Linked DNA regions of Bacillus pumilus. The protein of the gene in region 2 interacts with the protein of the main gene of each other region in a pairwise test. Links are inferred from orthologs where the notes say so. Each region holds a gene or a part of one and is shown on either strand. Other genes may lie near its edges.

The links.
Region 1: the proteins of CKW02_RS19425 (region 2) and groL interact in binary tests that used the Escherichia coli proteins (3 or more experiments, as listed by UniProt). The link is inferred for Bacillus pumilus from one-to-one orthologs.

What each region holds. Positions count from the first base shown.
Region 1 is NZ_LT906438.1:600,548-607,014, reverse strand. Bases 2,151-5,036 are described here. They hold groL (chaperonin GroEL), read right to left. Parts: upstream 4,468-5,036; coding sequence 2,833-4,467; downstream 2,151-2,832. Other genes in these bases: groES (co-chaperone GroES), read right to left, coding at 4,523-4,807; CKW02_RS03060 (DUF3231 family protein), read left to right, coding at 2,151-2,315. In the rest of the region: CKW02_RS03075 (hypothetical protein), read right to left, coding at 120-353; CKW02_RS03070 (hypothetical protein), read left to right, coding at 883-1,110; CKW02_RS03065 (hypothetical protein), read right to left, coding at 1,248-1,409; more of CKW02_RS03060, read left to right, coding at 1,803-2,150; CKW02_RS03045 (CPBP family intramembrane glutamic endopeptidase), read left to right, coding at 5,037-5,771; CKW02_RS03040 (YdiK family protein), read left to right, coding at 5,768-5,962; CKW02_RS03035 (NUDIX hydrolase), read left to right, coding at 6,019-6,467.
Region 2 is NZ_LT906438.1:3,716,528-3,723,057, reverse strand. Bases 3,582-6,530 are described here. They hold CKW02_RS19425 (galactooligosaccharide ABC transporter substrate-binding protein GanS), read right to left. Parts: upstream 5,715-6,530; coding sequence 4,449-5,714; downstream 3,582-4,448. Other genes in these bases: CKW02_RS19420 (LacI family DNA-binding transcriptional regulator), read right to left, coding at 5,888-6,530; CKW02_RS19430 (carbohydrate ABC transporter permease), read right to left, coding at 3,582-4,310. Outside these bases: CKW02_RS19445 (beta-galactosidase), read right to left, coding at 1-984; CKW02_RS19440 (glycoside hydrolase family 53 protein), read right to left, coding at 1,008-2,216; CKW02_RS19435 (sugar ABC transporter permease), read right to left, coding at 2,228-3,070; more of CKW02_RS19430, read right to left, coding at 3,072-3,581. UniProt on the Escherichia coli protein: Part of the ABC transporter complex MalEFGK involved in maltose/maltodextrin import. Binds maltose and higher maltodextrins such as maltotriose.

The DNA.
Region 1 (6,467 bases), 3.1 Mb from region 2 along the record:
ATACTCCTCCTTTTCACCAGTTTCATTAAACTTTCTTTCATCGTTTAATATTATGGATCACTTTTGTCCTTTATGTTTGTACATAATATAAAAGCCCTGCAATGATAAATGCAGGGCAATCAATTTATAATTAGATAGGGATGCCTTTTAAGATTGACCGCCGCTGCAATGACCGCCGCCACCGCCGCTGCAATGACCACCGCCACTGCAATGATGACTACAATGATGATTGCAGTGGTAATGACAATGATGGCTGCAATGATGGCTGCAATGATGGCTGCAATGATGATTGCAATGGTAATGACAATGATGACTGCAATGATGATGATCACTGCACTGACGAGCTTGATCAACTACGTATGGGTACTGAGTATACCAGGGTACAGCACTGCTGACATTTAAATCACCGACACCTAATCCCTGGAGATCCCATTGGAAACTATTCAACAAAAAAACCTCCTCATTCATTTTGTATGGGCTGAAATATTTGAACGGAACAAATAGAATTCCCTCATAATACAGATATTTCACTGATAAATCCGCTCATATTCCCCATAACAATATATGGAGTACGCTTGAACTAAGTTACTTAATAAATTTTAATTATCAAACTTACCACAAATTTATTAACTTAGTTTTTTATAATATATTAATAATAAAAGGATTAATCTTTTTTGACCTCATTCTGACCATGAAACATATAATAAGGTAGAATGTTTCATTTCACTATTATTTAATAAAAGCGAACGGAGTCTTGCCATTATGATAAATGTATTGTTTCATCTTTCTTCCTATTTTATAAACAAATAAAAGAACGTAGAAAATACGACAGATAAAGTTCTAAACTTCCATCTAGATCAAGGTAAAGCTGTAGCTGGAAGCATGCAATTAGATACGAATATGTTTATGACTGACGGTGATATTGGTGGAGAAGTTGAAGGTGGCGTTAAACAAGATGGCGTCATTCAATTCTTAGCTCCTGAAGGCAAAGAAATCAACATTAAAAACATCAAAGAATTAAAACTGAAATTTGGAGATGTCACAACTGACGATTACATGAATAGTAAAGATGTGACATTCACAGTTAAAGTAAACCAAATGTTTCATTAAAGCCCTTGAATGATGAGGGCTTTTTTATTTATCACCACTAAAAAACACTTTCCTAGTAGAAAGTGTTTTTGTTTATAAGTAACGTTCTCATTCATTTTTAACGCTTCATAAGAATAACTGATCTTTCGAGAAGCTTCTTACATGGAACTCTTTTTCATCGCCTCAGCCATTTCCACTTCACCCTCTGCTTCCAGCTTTTCAATGATGCAGGCATAATCCCTTTCGTGGCGATTTTGACTTAATTTGAAAGCAGTCTGAACTTTATTAATGATGATCTTAAAGCCTACAATGCCTTTCATTTGTTCTCGTCCCCATAAGGAAGGCGAGTACCTTCTTAGTGGTATCCATCCAAAAAATAAAAATCTCTAATCATCGTGAACAAAGGTGGTTTAGGTAACCGAAAGTCTTTGAGCATGTTGGTCTTTAAATTCTATACGCAGAGTTTCCAAATTTTCTTATCATGTATAATTTGCTAAACCTGCAGTTCCCTTCCTCTTTCATAACATAATCTCCAGTTTTATTAGCCACTATTCGTTAGAAGTCCACATAGGTTGAAATTAGAATTTATACCTTTGATCACCATCATTTAAAATGATGAATATCATGGTTTAATTTAGGAACTATAAAAAGGTGACCAATCGTAAAGAAAGGAAGGTCGCTCAATGAATATTTTACAACTAGGGAGGATGACAATGGGAATTTTAAGTGGAAATCCAACGGATGAACCTATGCACTATGGCGAAGTGTTTGGTACATGGTCTTACTTGATGGTAGCTAAAAGTTTAGTTGCTGGTTATCAAACCCACTTAAACCATGCAGGTGACGAAGACTTACAAAAATTAATTGAAGAAGCTATTCAAGGTGCGCAACAAGAAATCAAAGAAATTGAAACTTTACTAAAAGAAAATGGAATTGGCTTACCTCCAACACCTCCTGAACGACCTAAAGCTTGTATAGACGATATTCCAGTAGGGGCACGTTTTCAAGATCCAGAAATAGCCGCTGGTCTTTCGGCGAACATTGCGTCAGGATTAGTATCGTGTAGCACAATTATGGGGCAATCCATTCGAGAAGACATTGCTATGATGTTTGGACAGTTTCATACTCAAAAGGCAGCATTTGGAGCAAAAGTCCTTAGACTTAATAAAGAAAAAGGATGGTTAATTCCACCACCTCTTCATCATAGCAAAGCAGAAGATTGCTAATCATAAGATGATTAAACATTAAAGAGTAAGCCGATTTTAGGGTTTACTCTTTTCTTGCTAAGCCTTGAACTTTCTACAAAATGAAAATTTCTCCTTCAATCTCTCTATAACCTCTACATTTTGCCATTCCCATCAATTGTCTCTGAGCCTACATCATCTAGCCCTACAAGATCAATTCCTATAATTTCCCTAAAATATTTTCCTCAGATTTAAAAGCTCCTTTTACTGTAGGTTGTTTTAAACATTGATAGCAGCTTACATGTGTTTTAAAACCTCGAAAATAACCTTTCTCTATTATAGTCCTTGCAATTGCAGCACATGGTGGACTACTACGATGAATATCTAATCTATGCTGAAATGACTTGTTAATATGAAAGAAAAGGCCTCCCAACAGTTAGCAAACTGATGAAAGACCTTCTCTTTTAGTTAGCTCTTTTTCCACAAGTTTCCGGTAAATCCGTGGACAAGAAAAGCATATTATCGTTTCAGGCGTTGATATATCAAGGTTTTACCTTAATTACATCATTCCACCCATACCACCCATGCCGCCCATATCCGGCATTCCGCCGCCTGAGCCGCCTTCTTCTGGTTTGTCAGCAACGACTGCTTCAGTTGTTAGAAGCATTGCTGCAACAGAAGCTGCGTTTTGAAGTGCAGAGCGAGTTACTTTTGTTGGGTCAACGATTCCTTTTTCGATCATGTTTACCCATTCGTTTGTTGCTGCGTTGAAGCCTACGCCAATTTCTTCGTTTTTCAAGCGCTCAACGATGACTGATCCTTCAAGACCTGCGTTGTGAGCGATTTGGCGGATTGGCTCTTCAAGAGAACGTAGAACGATGTTTACACCTGTTTGAACGTCACCATCAGCTTCGATTGAAGCGACTTTTTTGTATACATTCACAAGTGCTGTACCACCACCGGATACGATACCTTCTTCAACTGCTGCACGAGTTGAGTTAAGTGCATCCTCGATGCGTAGTTTACGCTCTTTTAGTTCTGTTTCAGTTGCAGCACCAACTTTGATGACAGCGACGCCACCAGCTAGTTTTGCAAGACGTTCTTGTAATTTTTCTTTATCGAATTCAGAAGTTGTTTCTTCTACTTGTGCACGGATTTGGTTCACACGTGCTGAGATTTGAGCAGAATCTCCTGAACCTTCTACGATGGTTGTGTTTTCTTTTGTCACAACGACTTTAGAAGCGCGGCCAAGCTGACCGATTTCAGTTGATTTTAGGTCAAGTCCTAGATCTTCTGTGATTAACTCTCCGCCAGTTAGAACAGAGATATCTTCAAGCATTGCTTTACGACGATCACCGAATCCAGGTGCTTTTACTGCCACTGCGTTGAATGTTCCACGAAGTTTGTTCACAACAAGTGTTGCAAGTGCTTCGCCTTCTACATCTTCAGCAATGAGCAATAATGGTTTTCCTTGTTGTACAACTTGCTCAAGTACAGGAAGGATTTCTTGAATGTTTGTGATTTTTTTATCAGTGATTAAGATGTAAGGATTTTCAAGAACCGCTTCCATCTTATCAGAATCCGTCACCATGTATGGTGAAGCATATCCGCGGTCAAACTGCATTCCTTCAACCACTTCAAGCTCAGTTGTGAACCCTTTAGATTCTTCGATTGTGATCACGCCGTCGTTACCTACACGCTCCATTGCTTCAGCGATCAGGCTTCCAACTTCTTCATCTGCTGCAGAAATAGACGCAACTTGAGCAATTGATTCTTTGCCTTCGATTGGTTTAGAAATCTCGTGCAAGCCTTCAAGTGCTACTTTCACTGCTTCTTCGATCCCTTTACGAACGCCAACAGGGTTTGCACCAGCTGTTACGTTTTTAAGACCTTCACGGATCATCGCTTGAGCTAGAACTGTTGCAGTCGTTGTACCGTCACCAGCTACGTCGTTTGTTTTGCTTGCAACTTCAGCCACAAGTTTTGCACCCATATTTTCAAATGCATCTTCTAATTCGATTTCTTTTGCGATCGTTACACCATCATTTGTGATAAGTGGAGAACCGAATTTTTTCTCAAGAACCACGTTACGTCCTTTAGGTCCTAAAGTTACTTTTACAGCATCTGCAAGTGCATCTACACCACGTAACATCGCGCGACGTGCTTCTTCACTGAACTTAATATCTTTTGCCATAATAACGAAACCTCCTCAGTCTTTTTAAAAATGTATCTCAATGTTTTTTATGTGATTAACCAATAACAGCTAAAATGTCGCTCTCACGAAGGATTAAATATTCTTTGCCTTCATATTTCACTTCAGTGCCTGCATATTTTGAGAAGATAATGCGGTCGCCTGTGTTTACTTCTAACGCAACGCGCTCACCACTTTCAAGTACACGACCTGAACCTGCTGCAACAATTTTACCTTCTTGCGGTTTTTCTTTTGCAGAATCCGGTAACACAATACCGCTAGCGGTTTTTTCCTCAGATTCAACGAGTTCAATGATTACGCGATCGCCTAATGGCTTTAACATAAGAAACAACCTCCTCAATTTTTATATGTAGTCTTTTTTAGCACTCATCACCAGTGAGTGCTAACACATTTATTATAATAAAGAATGTCTTCTGTAATTTCAAGTAAAAACCTTTAAAAATTTTTACGCTTTCATGATCTTTTTTCAACTCAGATTCTTTCCTTTTCATCGAAAAAGAAGACTTGTGTTACAATAAATCTAGTTCTTTTAGTAAAGGGGTTTTCGTTACTTGAAAAAACAATATTGGTACATCATCTTAACGTATATATTGGTGCAGGTTTCTGCGTTTCCGTATGTGTTCATTATGAAGTGGTTAGGTTACATTCAGACACCGATGACACAAGCAGAGCTCTCTAAATTGTCAGGTACATGGACAATCATCAGCTTCTGTGTCGGATTAATCATTATTCTGCTCATCCTTCGGACTGTGCCAAGAGCTTCACTTCGAAATGAAGAACCGGCTTCAGTCGGCGCGGCAATCGCTTGGATCATTGTCGGTTTCTTTCTATCACTTCTAACTCAATCGATTGCAGGAATGATTGAACAATATGCATTCGGCATTGGACGTGAGTCAGAAAACACGCAAAATATCTTATCTATTATGGATGCTTTTCCTTTTCTGGTTGTTATTATTGCACTAATTGGACCGATACTTGAGGAGATTATTTTCCGAAAAATCGTTTTTGGTGTAATTTATGAAAGGTCGAATTTTTTTATTGCGGCACTTGTTAGTTCAGTATTTTTCGCTGCTGCACATTCTGATTTTGACCACTTCTTTCTTTATACCGCAATGGGCTTTACCTTTGCCTTTTTATATGCGAAAACAAAACGAATCATTGTTCCAATCGTTGCTCATATGCTGATGAACTCACTCGTTATTCTTGTGCAGATTGAGCCAGTAAGAAAAATGATTGAAGAACAATCTCAAACAATGCAAATGATTATTGGAGGCTTTTTCTCATGAGAAACCCTGTTGTATGGGGCATCATTTATTTTGCCGTAGGTGTGGCTTTCACCTATATGGCCATTCAAAATCCAGGTGACATGTGGTCATTTTACAGCATTTTGCTGATGGTGTTTGCAGCCTATAATATTAATATCGCGCTTAAAATGTTTGCCTTCTCAGTCAAACTCAAAAAACAGCAGCAAAAATAAATCAAAAACCATTTTCCGCACTTGGAAAATGGTTTTTTTATGGAGGACAAGTTTTCATGGAACAAGAAAAACTGAACATCTTAAATGAGCAGCATGAAACGATTGGAGTCGCTGCCCGATCAGATATCCACGCCCAAGGCCTTTGGCATGAAACCTTTCATTTTTGGCTTCTCAAAAAGGAACATGACACCATCTATCTCTATTTTCAGCTAAGAAGTCCCGCAAAAAAGAATTTCCCTTCTCTTTTTGATATCACCGCAGCAGGTCATCTTCTTGCAAATGAACAGCCTTCTGACGGTGTGAGAGAGGTAGAAGAAGAGCTTGGTCTTACTGTCCCTTTTGAAGATCTAGCCTTTGCAGGTGTTATACAGGATGAAATCCATCTACCCAGTTTTACTGATCGTGAATGTTGCCATGTCTATCTTTACGTCCATCAAGAAGAGCAGATGAACATTCAATTACAAAAGGAAGAAGTCGCTGGAGTTTACAGAGCAAAGCTAATGGA
Region 2 (6,530 bases):
AAGGCTCGGTGTACTCTCCATCACGAGAAATGGCTGACCGTCCTTTAATGAACGATATAAGTCGTGAACGAAGGCAACGTTTGACGCTAATTCAGCGGTTGTTTCCCTGCCGCTATGCCATGCTGGATAGCTATCCCATGAAATTACGTCGACCTCTTTTGCAAATTGATGATAATCCAGTCCAAGAAATGGGCGCATATGCGGGTAGTCGCCCATAAAGTTGGTGGTCACTGGAATATGGGGTGTCAATTCCCGCAGCGGTTCAATTTCATTTTGATAAAAATTGATTGTTTGCGCGGTGACAAAGCGTTTCCAGTCTAGGTTCATCCCGTGAATCATGTGCTCCCCGTGCGGTGCAGGTGATTCGATTTGTGACCAATCACTATACGTGTGGCTCCAAAACCCCGTCCACCATGCTTGGTTTAAAGCTTCAAGGTCATGATTGTACTTGTCTTTCAAATAGCCTCGAAATGCTTCCTGGCAGAGATCACAATGACATTCGCCACCGTACTCATTCGAAATGTGCCACATGATCAGTGCTGGGTGATCCTTGTAGCGTTCAGCGAGCAAACGATTGAGTGTATTCGTTTTTTCTCGATAAACCGGTGAGGTGAAGCAATGATTATGGCGAAGTCCATGTAAGTTACGCTGACGGTTCGCTTCGACGCGCAATACCTCTGGATATGCTTGTGACAGCCAAGCAGGTCGTGCCCCGCTTGGCGTTGCAAGAATGGCGTGTGCCCCCTGTGCTGCCAAGCGGTCCATGATGTCATCCAGCCATGTAAAATCATATTGACCTTCTTTTGGCTCTAGCTTACTCCATGCGAAAATGTTGATGGAGAATGTTTGACAGTGTGCAAGCTTCATTAATCGAAAATCTTCGTCAATGATCTCCGGCATATGAAGCCATTGATCTGGATTATAATCGCCACCATGCAAAAAGCCTTTCACATTGGGGTGAACGAGTGGGTAACGCTTTCCCATTTTGTCACGTCCTATCCTTTTAATTACGGTGTCATTTGTTTAAATACGTCTAGAGAAGGCAGTGCTTTTCCGTTGAAATCAAACATCGCTTGATTTTCCCAAGCATTTCCGGCCGTACCTGTTGTTTGGATATAAGCCAGCCCATACTGACTTGACCACGGAGCGCCTTTCGCTGGAATCCAAAGCGGCTCCCAATAAAAGAAACCTTTCCCGCGATTGTTTTTCACTTGTGAAATTTTTTCTGATAGATCTCGTATAAAAGATGCCTGGCCTTGAGGTGAAGCTGGGTAGCCAGCAGTATTGACTGAATCTTGGTTAAATGAGTTTTCTAGGTTGTCGCCATTTGCTGTTGTAAAACCGTAGGCGGTTTCTACCACGATGACGTCTTTGTTATAGCGGACGCTAATATCATTCATATTGTTAGTAAGACCGCTAAATCCGCCGTCCCAATACGGGTAATAAGATAGACCGATCGTATCGAATGAGACGCCTCGTTTGGTGATTTCATCAAACCACCAGCGGGAGGCCCCATTGTCACCACCATGAGCAAGGTGAAGCATAATTTTGATATTTGAATCGACAGAGCGGACTGCATTTGTGCCAGCCTTTAGCAAAGCGGCGAGCCGGTCAAATTCACCGCCGCCTTCACCCCAGCTTTTGCCGTTCGGCCACAGCATGCCTGAGTTCAATTCGTTTCCGACCTGTACCATGTTCGGCAGTGCATTTTGGGCTCTCATTGCTTTGAGTACATCCCCTGTGTAAGTGCCAACCGCTTTTACTAAATCGTTTTGTGAAAGAGATGCCCATGCTTTCGGTTTGAACTGTTTACCAGGATCAGTCCAGAAATCACTGTAGTGAAAATCAAGCAGCACTTTCATATTTTGTGCTTTTGCGCGTTTCGATAAAGCGATCGCTGTATTGAGATCGTTTGTCCCGCCGTTATAGGCACGGCCTTGATTGTCGTATGGGTGGTTCCACAGTCTAATACGCACATAGTTGACGCCTTTTTCCTTTAATAGCTTGAGCGGGTCCACCTGTTTTCCATTTTGGTCGAAGTATCTGCCGCCGCTTCTCTCCACTTCCGCAAGCATGGAGATATCGGCTCCTTTAATGAAATCACCTTGCAGTCCATTGATCGGCTGAACAGAAATGGCATCCGCTTTTGCTTCAGGTAAAATCCCTAATCCCATCAAAAAGAAAACGACAACCGTGACGAGCATCCATTTCTTCATCAAATCTCCCCTTATCCTTTTGTCCCGCCTTGTGTGAGGCCGGACACAAATTGTTTTTGTAACACAAGAAACAATAAAGCGACTGGAATCGCAATGAGTAAAGCCCCGGCTGCAAAGGTCGTGTAGCTGGCCCCCATTTTGTCTGACACAAGATTGTACAGACCGATCGGGAGTGTATACATTTCGGGTGAGCGGACAATGACACTGGAGATGATGAAATCACCCAGTGGTCCTGTAAATGAGTTGATGGCGACAACCGCCAAAATAGGTTTAGCAAGCGGCATAATAATTTGGATGAAAATTCGGAAATGCCCTGCGCCGTCCATTCTGGCTGATTCATCAAGATCCTTCGGAATCGCATCAAGATAGCCTTTCATTAAATACGTATTCATCGGAATTTGTCCGCCTGCATAAATCAAAATCAGTGCAAGATGGCTGTTAATCAGTCCAAGCATTTGAGCCAAAACGAAAATCGCAATCAGCGCTGAAAATTGAGGAATCATTTGCAGCAGTAAAAAGAGCATCAGCCCATTTTTCCGTCCTTTGAAACGGAATCTAGAAAAGGCATAGCCTGTAAAGCTAACAAGAATCAGCGTTAACAACATTGTGGCAATACTGATCTTCATGGAGTTCCAATACCATTTTGCATAAAGTGCTCCCGGGCCAAAGAAGAGCTCGGTAAAGTGACTGAACGTTGGATTCTTCGGAAACATACTTGTGCTCATAAGGCTGTTTCCAGGATTAAAGGAAGCACCGATCGTCCAAAGCAGTGGATATAGAATACAAATGGAGGCAATGAAAAGGATAAAATAAGTAATGCTCAGGCGAATGAGCTTGTTTTGTTTTGATCCCATATCACATCATGTCCTCCTCTTTGAATGAATTCGTTCTCTTAAACTGCCAGAGTGCAATGGCGATGACAAAGATTGAAAGTAAAATTGTGACAGCCGCAGCGAGTGCATATTGAGAAGACTGCATCGTGAGTTTATAAATCCAAGACACCAAGATGTCCGTTCCCCCAGCGGTTGACCCCGCAACAGGCGGTCCCCCGCCATTAAATAAGTAGATGATATTAAAGTTGTTAAAATTAAACGTATATTGTGTGATGAGGATGGGTGCAATGGAATAGAGAACAAGCGGTAACGTGATGGACCGGAATTTCTGAAAAAAATTGGCTCCATCAATGGTCGCAGCCTCATATAAATCCTCGGGAATCGCCTGCAAAACGCCTGTTGTCATAATGAAAACGAAAGGAAATCCAAGCCAAGTCTGCATCGCAATGAGGGCAATTTTGCTCCAAAATGGATCTGTTAGCCATGGTTTTGGATCAATCCCTATCGATGCAAAAAGTGTATTGTTAATGGCCCCAAATGTATCATTGAACAGTCCAGCAAACACCAAAATGGTCACAAAGCCCGGAACAGCCCAAGGGAGAATCAAAATGGTTCTAAAAAACCGTTTTCCCTTTAAATCCTTCTGATTGAGCAGAACCGCTAAAAAGATGCCGAGGGCACATTGAAGAGTCGACGCAGCCAAAGTCCATACGACGGTCCAGCCAAGTACATCAATGAAGGTGTCTCTCCAAATATCAATGGAAAAGATATTTTGAAAGTTCTTGATTCCTACCCAGTCGATCAGATTGGCAGGAGGCGAGTGATATAAATCATAGTTCGTAAAGGCAAGCGCAAAGCTGAACATAATAGGAAAGACAACAGAAAATAGAAGTAAAAAGAAAGCAGGAGTGCTCATTAAGTAAGGGAAGCCTTGATCGATGAGCTGATGATATTGAGCACGGATGGAATGAAGTGGTACCCCTTGATCCCGTTTCTTTCCATTCATAAAAGCATCACGCATCATGAGTACATAAAAGCCGATACCAAAACCAGCTGTTAACAGCGCAATAATCCCCTTTGCTAAAAGAAAAACAGAGTTGTCACGAGGCAGCATCGTCCCAAGTGTGAACAGTCCCCAGAAACCAATATTGAATAAATCATAAAATACAATCAAAAAAGAGACGCCGAACAGGAAAAAGAGTGCCCCTTTGCCGTACTGTTTGTTGTATATCTGCCCCATCCCGGGTATAAAGGAGAACATTAGCGCCCGTCTCCGGTGTGTCTTTGATTCCACTATGTGTGTGCGGTCTAGTTCAAGGTTACCCGTCACGTCTAACACCTACTTCATATAAAATTAGATCAACTACGGGCAGTTTGATAGACTACCCGCATTTGATGGTTATTTGGAGTGATTTGCTTTAATTTGAGAGTCGATTTGATTGACCGCATCATCAAGTGCCTTTTTCACATCTGTACGACCAGTTGCAATCAGTCCTAATGCACTATCAATCGGCTTCCACACCTCTTCCATTTCAGGATTGTTCGGTGTCAGTGTGGCGTATTTCGTTTGTTTAGAAACAGCATCCGCATTTGCGTTTTCCGTAATGATTGGATCTTTCATCAGTTTTTTCACTGGTGGAATTTCCTCTGTTAATTCAAAGCGCTTCTTTGAATTTTTTTCGTTCGTGATAAATTCAACAAATTTCTCAGCAAGTTCTTTATTTTTAGAATAAGAGGAGACGTTGTAGCTTTTTACACCTAAAAATGAGCTCATATGTTTTCCGTTAGGGAGTGTTGGCAGCTCAGCCACACCATAGTCAATACCCGCCTCTTTATATGGACCAAATGACCAAGGACCAGAAATGACGGCTGCTGCTTTTTTCTCTGTAAATAAGGAGTTGAGGACATTGATTCCTTGTTCACCAATGATGCCTTTCGGGAAAAGTCCTTCGCTAAAGAATTTTTGAATGTATTCTCCGCCTTGGATGGCGCCATCGTTTTTCAAACCAATGTCATTAACATCATAAGAGCCATCGCTTTTCTGCTTGAAAATATAGCCCCCAGATCCGCCTAAAACACTTTGCGCATAGTAAATTTCATCCCATTTCGCAACAAAACCGTACTTTCCGTCTTTTGTCAGCTTTTTCGAAAGATCATACCAGCCATCAAGTGTCGTTGGTGCCTTTTTGACAAGATCTTTGTTATAAAAAAGGACAGTGGTTTCAACGGATTTTGGCAGACCATACAGTTTTCCATCTACCGTTTGTGATTGAATCGATTCGTCTGTGAAGGAGTTGATCACTTTTTGATCTGGCTTGATTTCTTGTAATAGCCCCTCAGTGACAGCTGATCCAATTTGATTGTGAGGCATCGTGATGACGTCTGGACCTGTCCCAGCTGCTCCATCTAGACGGAGAGCTTCGATTTGGTCGGCATAAGCTTTTTCGACCACTTTGATTTTCACATCATGTTGTTTTTCGAATTCTTTTACAGCGTCTTGAATCCCCTCAGTTTTTTTGACATCCTCCCACACTAGTAAGGTCTTTGTACCTGTAGATGCTGGCTGTGTTCCGCTTGAATTGTCATCTCCCGGTCCGCAAGCTGAAAGCAGAAGAACAGCAGTCCCAACGACTGCTGATAATGTCGCCCATTTTCCCTTTTTCATTCGTAATCCCCTCTCGTTCTTTTTTCACAGATGATAAGAAAACGCTTTCTTAATGTGAGAATATCAACTTGAGTAAAAAAAGTAAACATATTTTATTAAATTTATTAAGTAAAATTTTTTACTGATGTAGAGAGAAAAGAAAGCCCTCCACATTGGACGGGGCTTCCGGTTGTTTATATCGTACTTTTTCGAAAGACAGGTTCTGAGGCAATCAGCACAGTTTTCGGTAATGTTCTGCCGTCTACAAGTCTTTCTAACAGTAAATCAACTGCTGTTTCACAAAGTAAAGACGTGTGGATATGATACGTGGTGAGCGGCGGTGACACATATTGAGACACATGAATATCGTTGATACTAAAGACGCTCACGCGGTTCGGCAGAGAAAATCCTCGCTCGTTTAATGCTTGTAAGCAGCCGATGGCAAGAGGATCACTAGCGACACAAAAAGCGGTGGGCAGGTCATCACCAAGCTCATCAATCGCCTTCATCATCAGCGCATAGCCTTCATCTACTGAGAAATGATGACCGACATAGACCAAACGCTCATTAAGGACATTGTGAGCCATCATATATTCACGGAAAGTCGTTTCGCGAATATCTGGAATATGCACATTCGTATTCAGATCAATGTCTGTGCCGCCAACGAATCCAATGGATGTGTGTTCTTTTTCAATAAAAGAATCGATGATCTTTTCAACAATTCGTTTCAGGTTTGGCTTTACTGAATCAAAACGGTCTTCATCTGGTGACGTATCAATAAAAACGATATGTTGGGTGATCGCATATAACTGGTCAAGCTCTGACTTTTTAAATCGG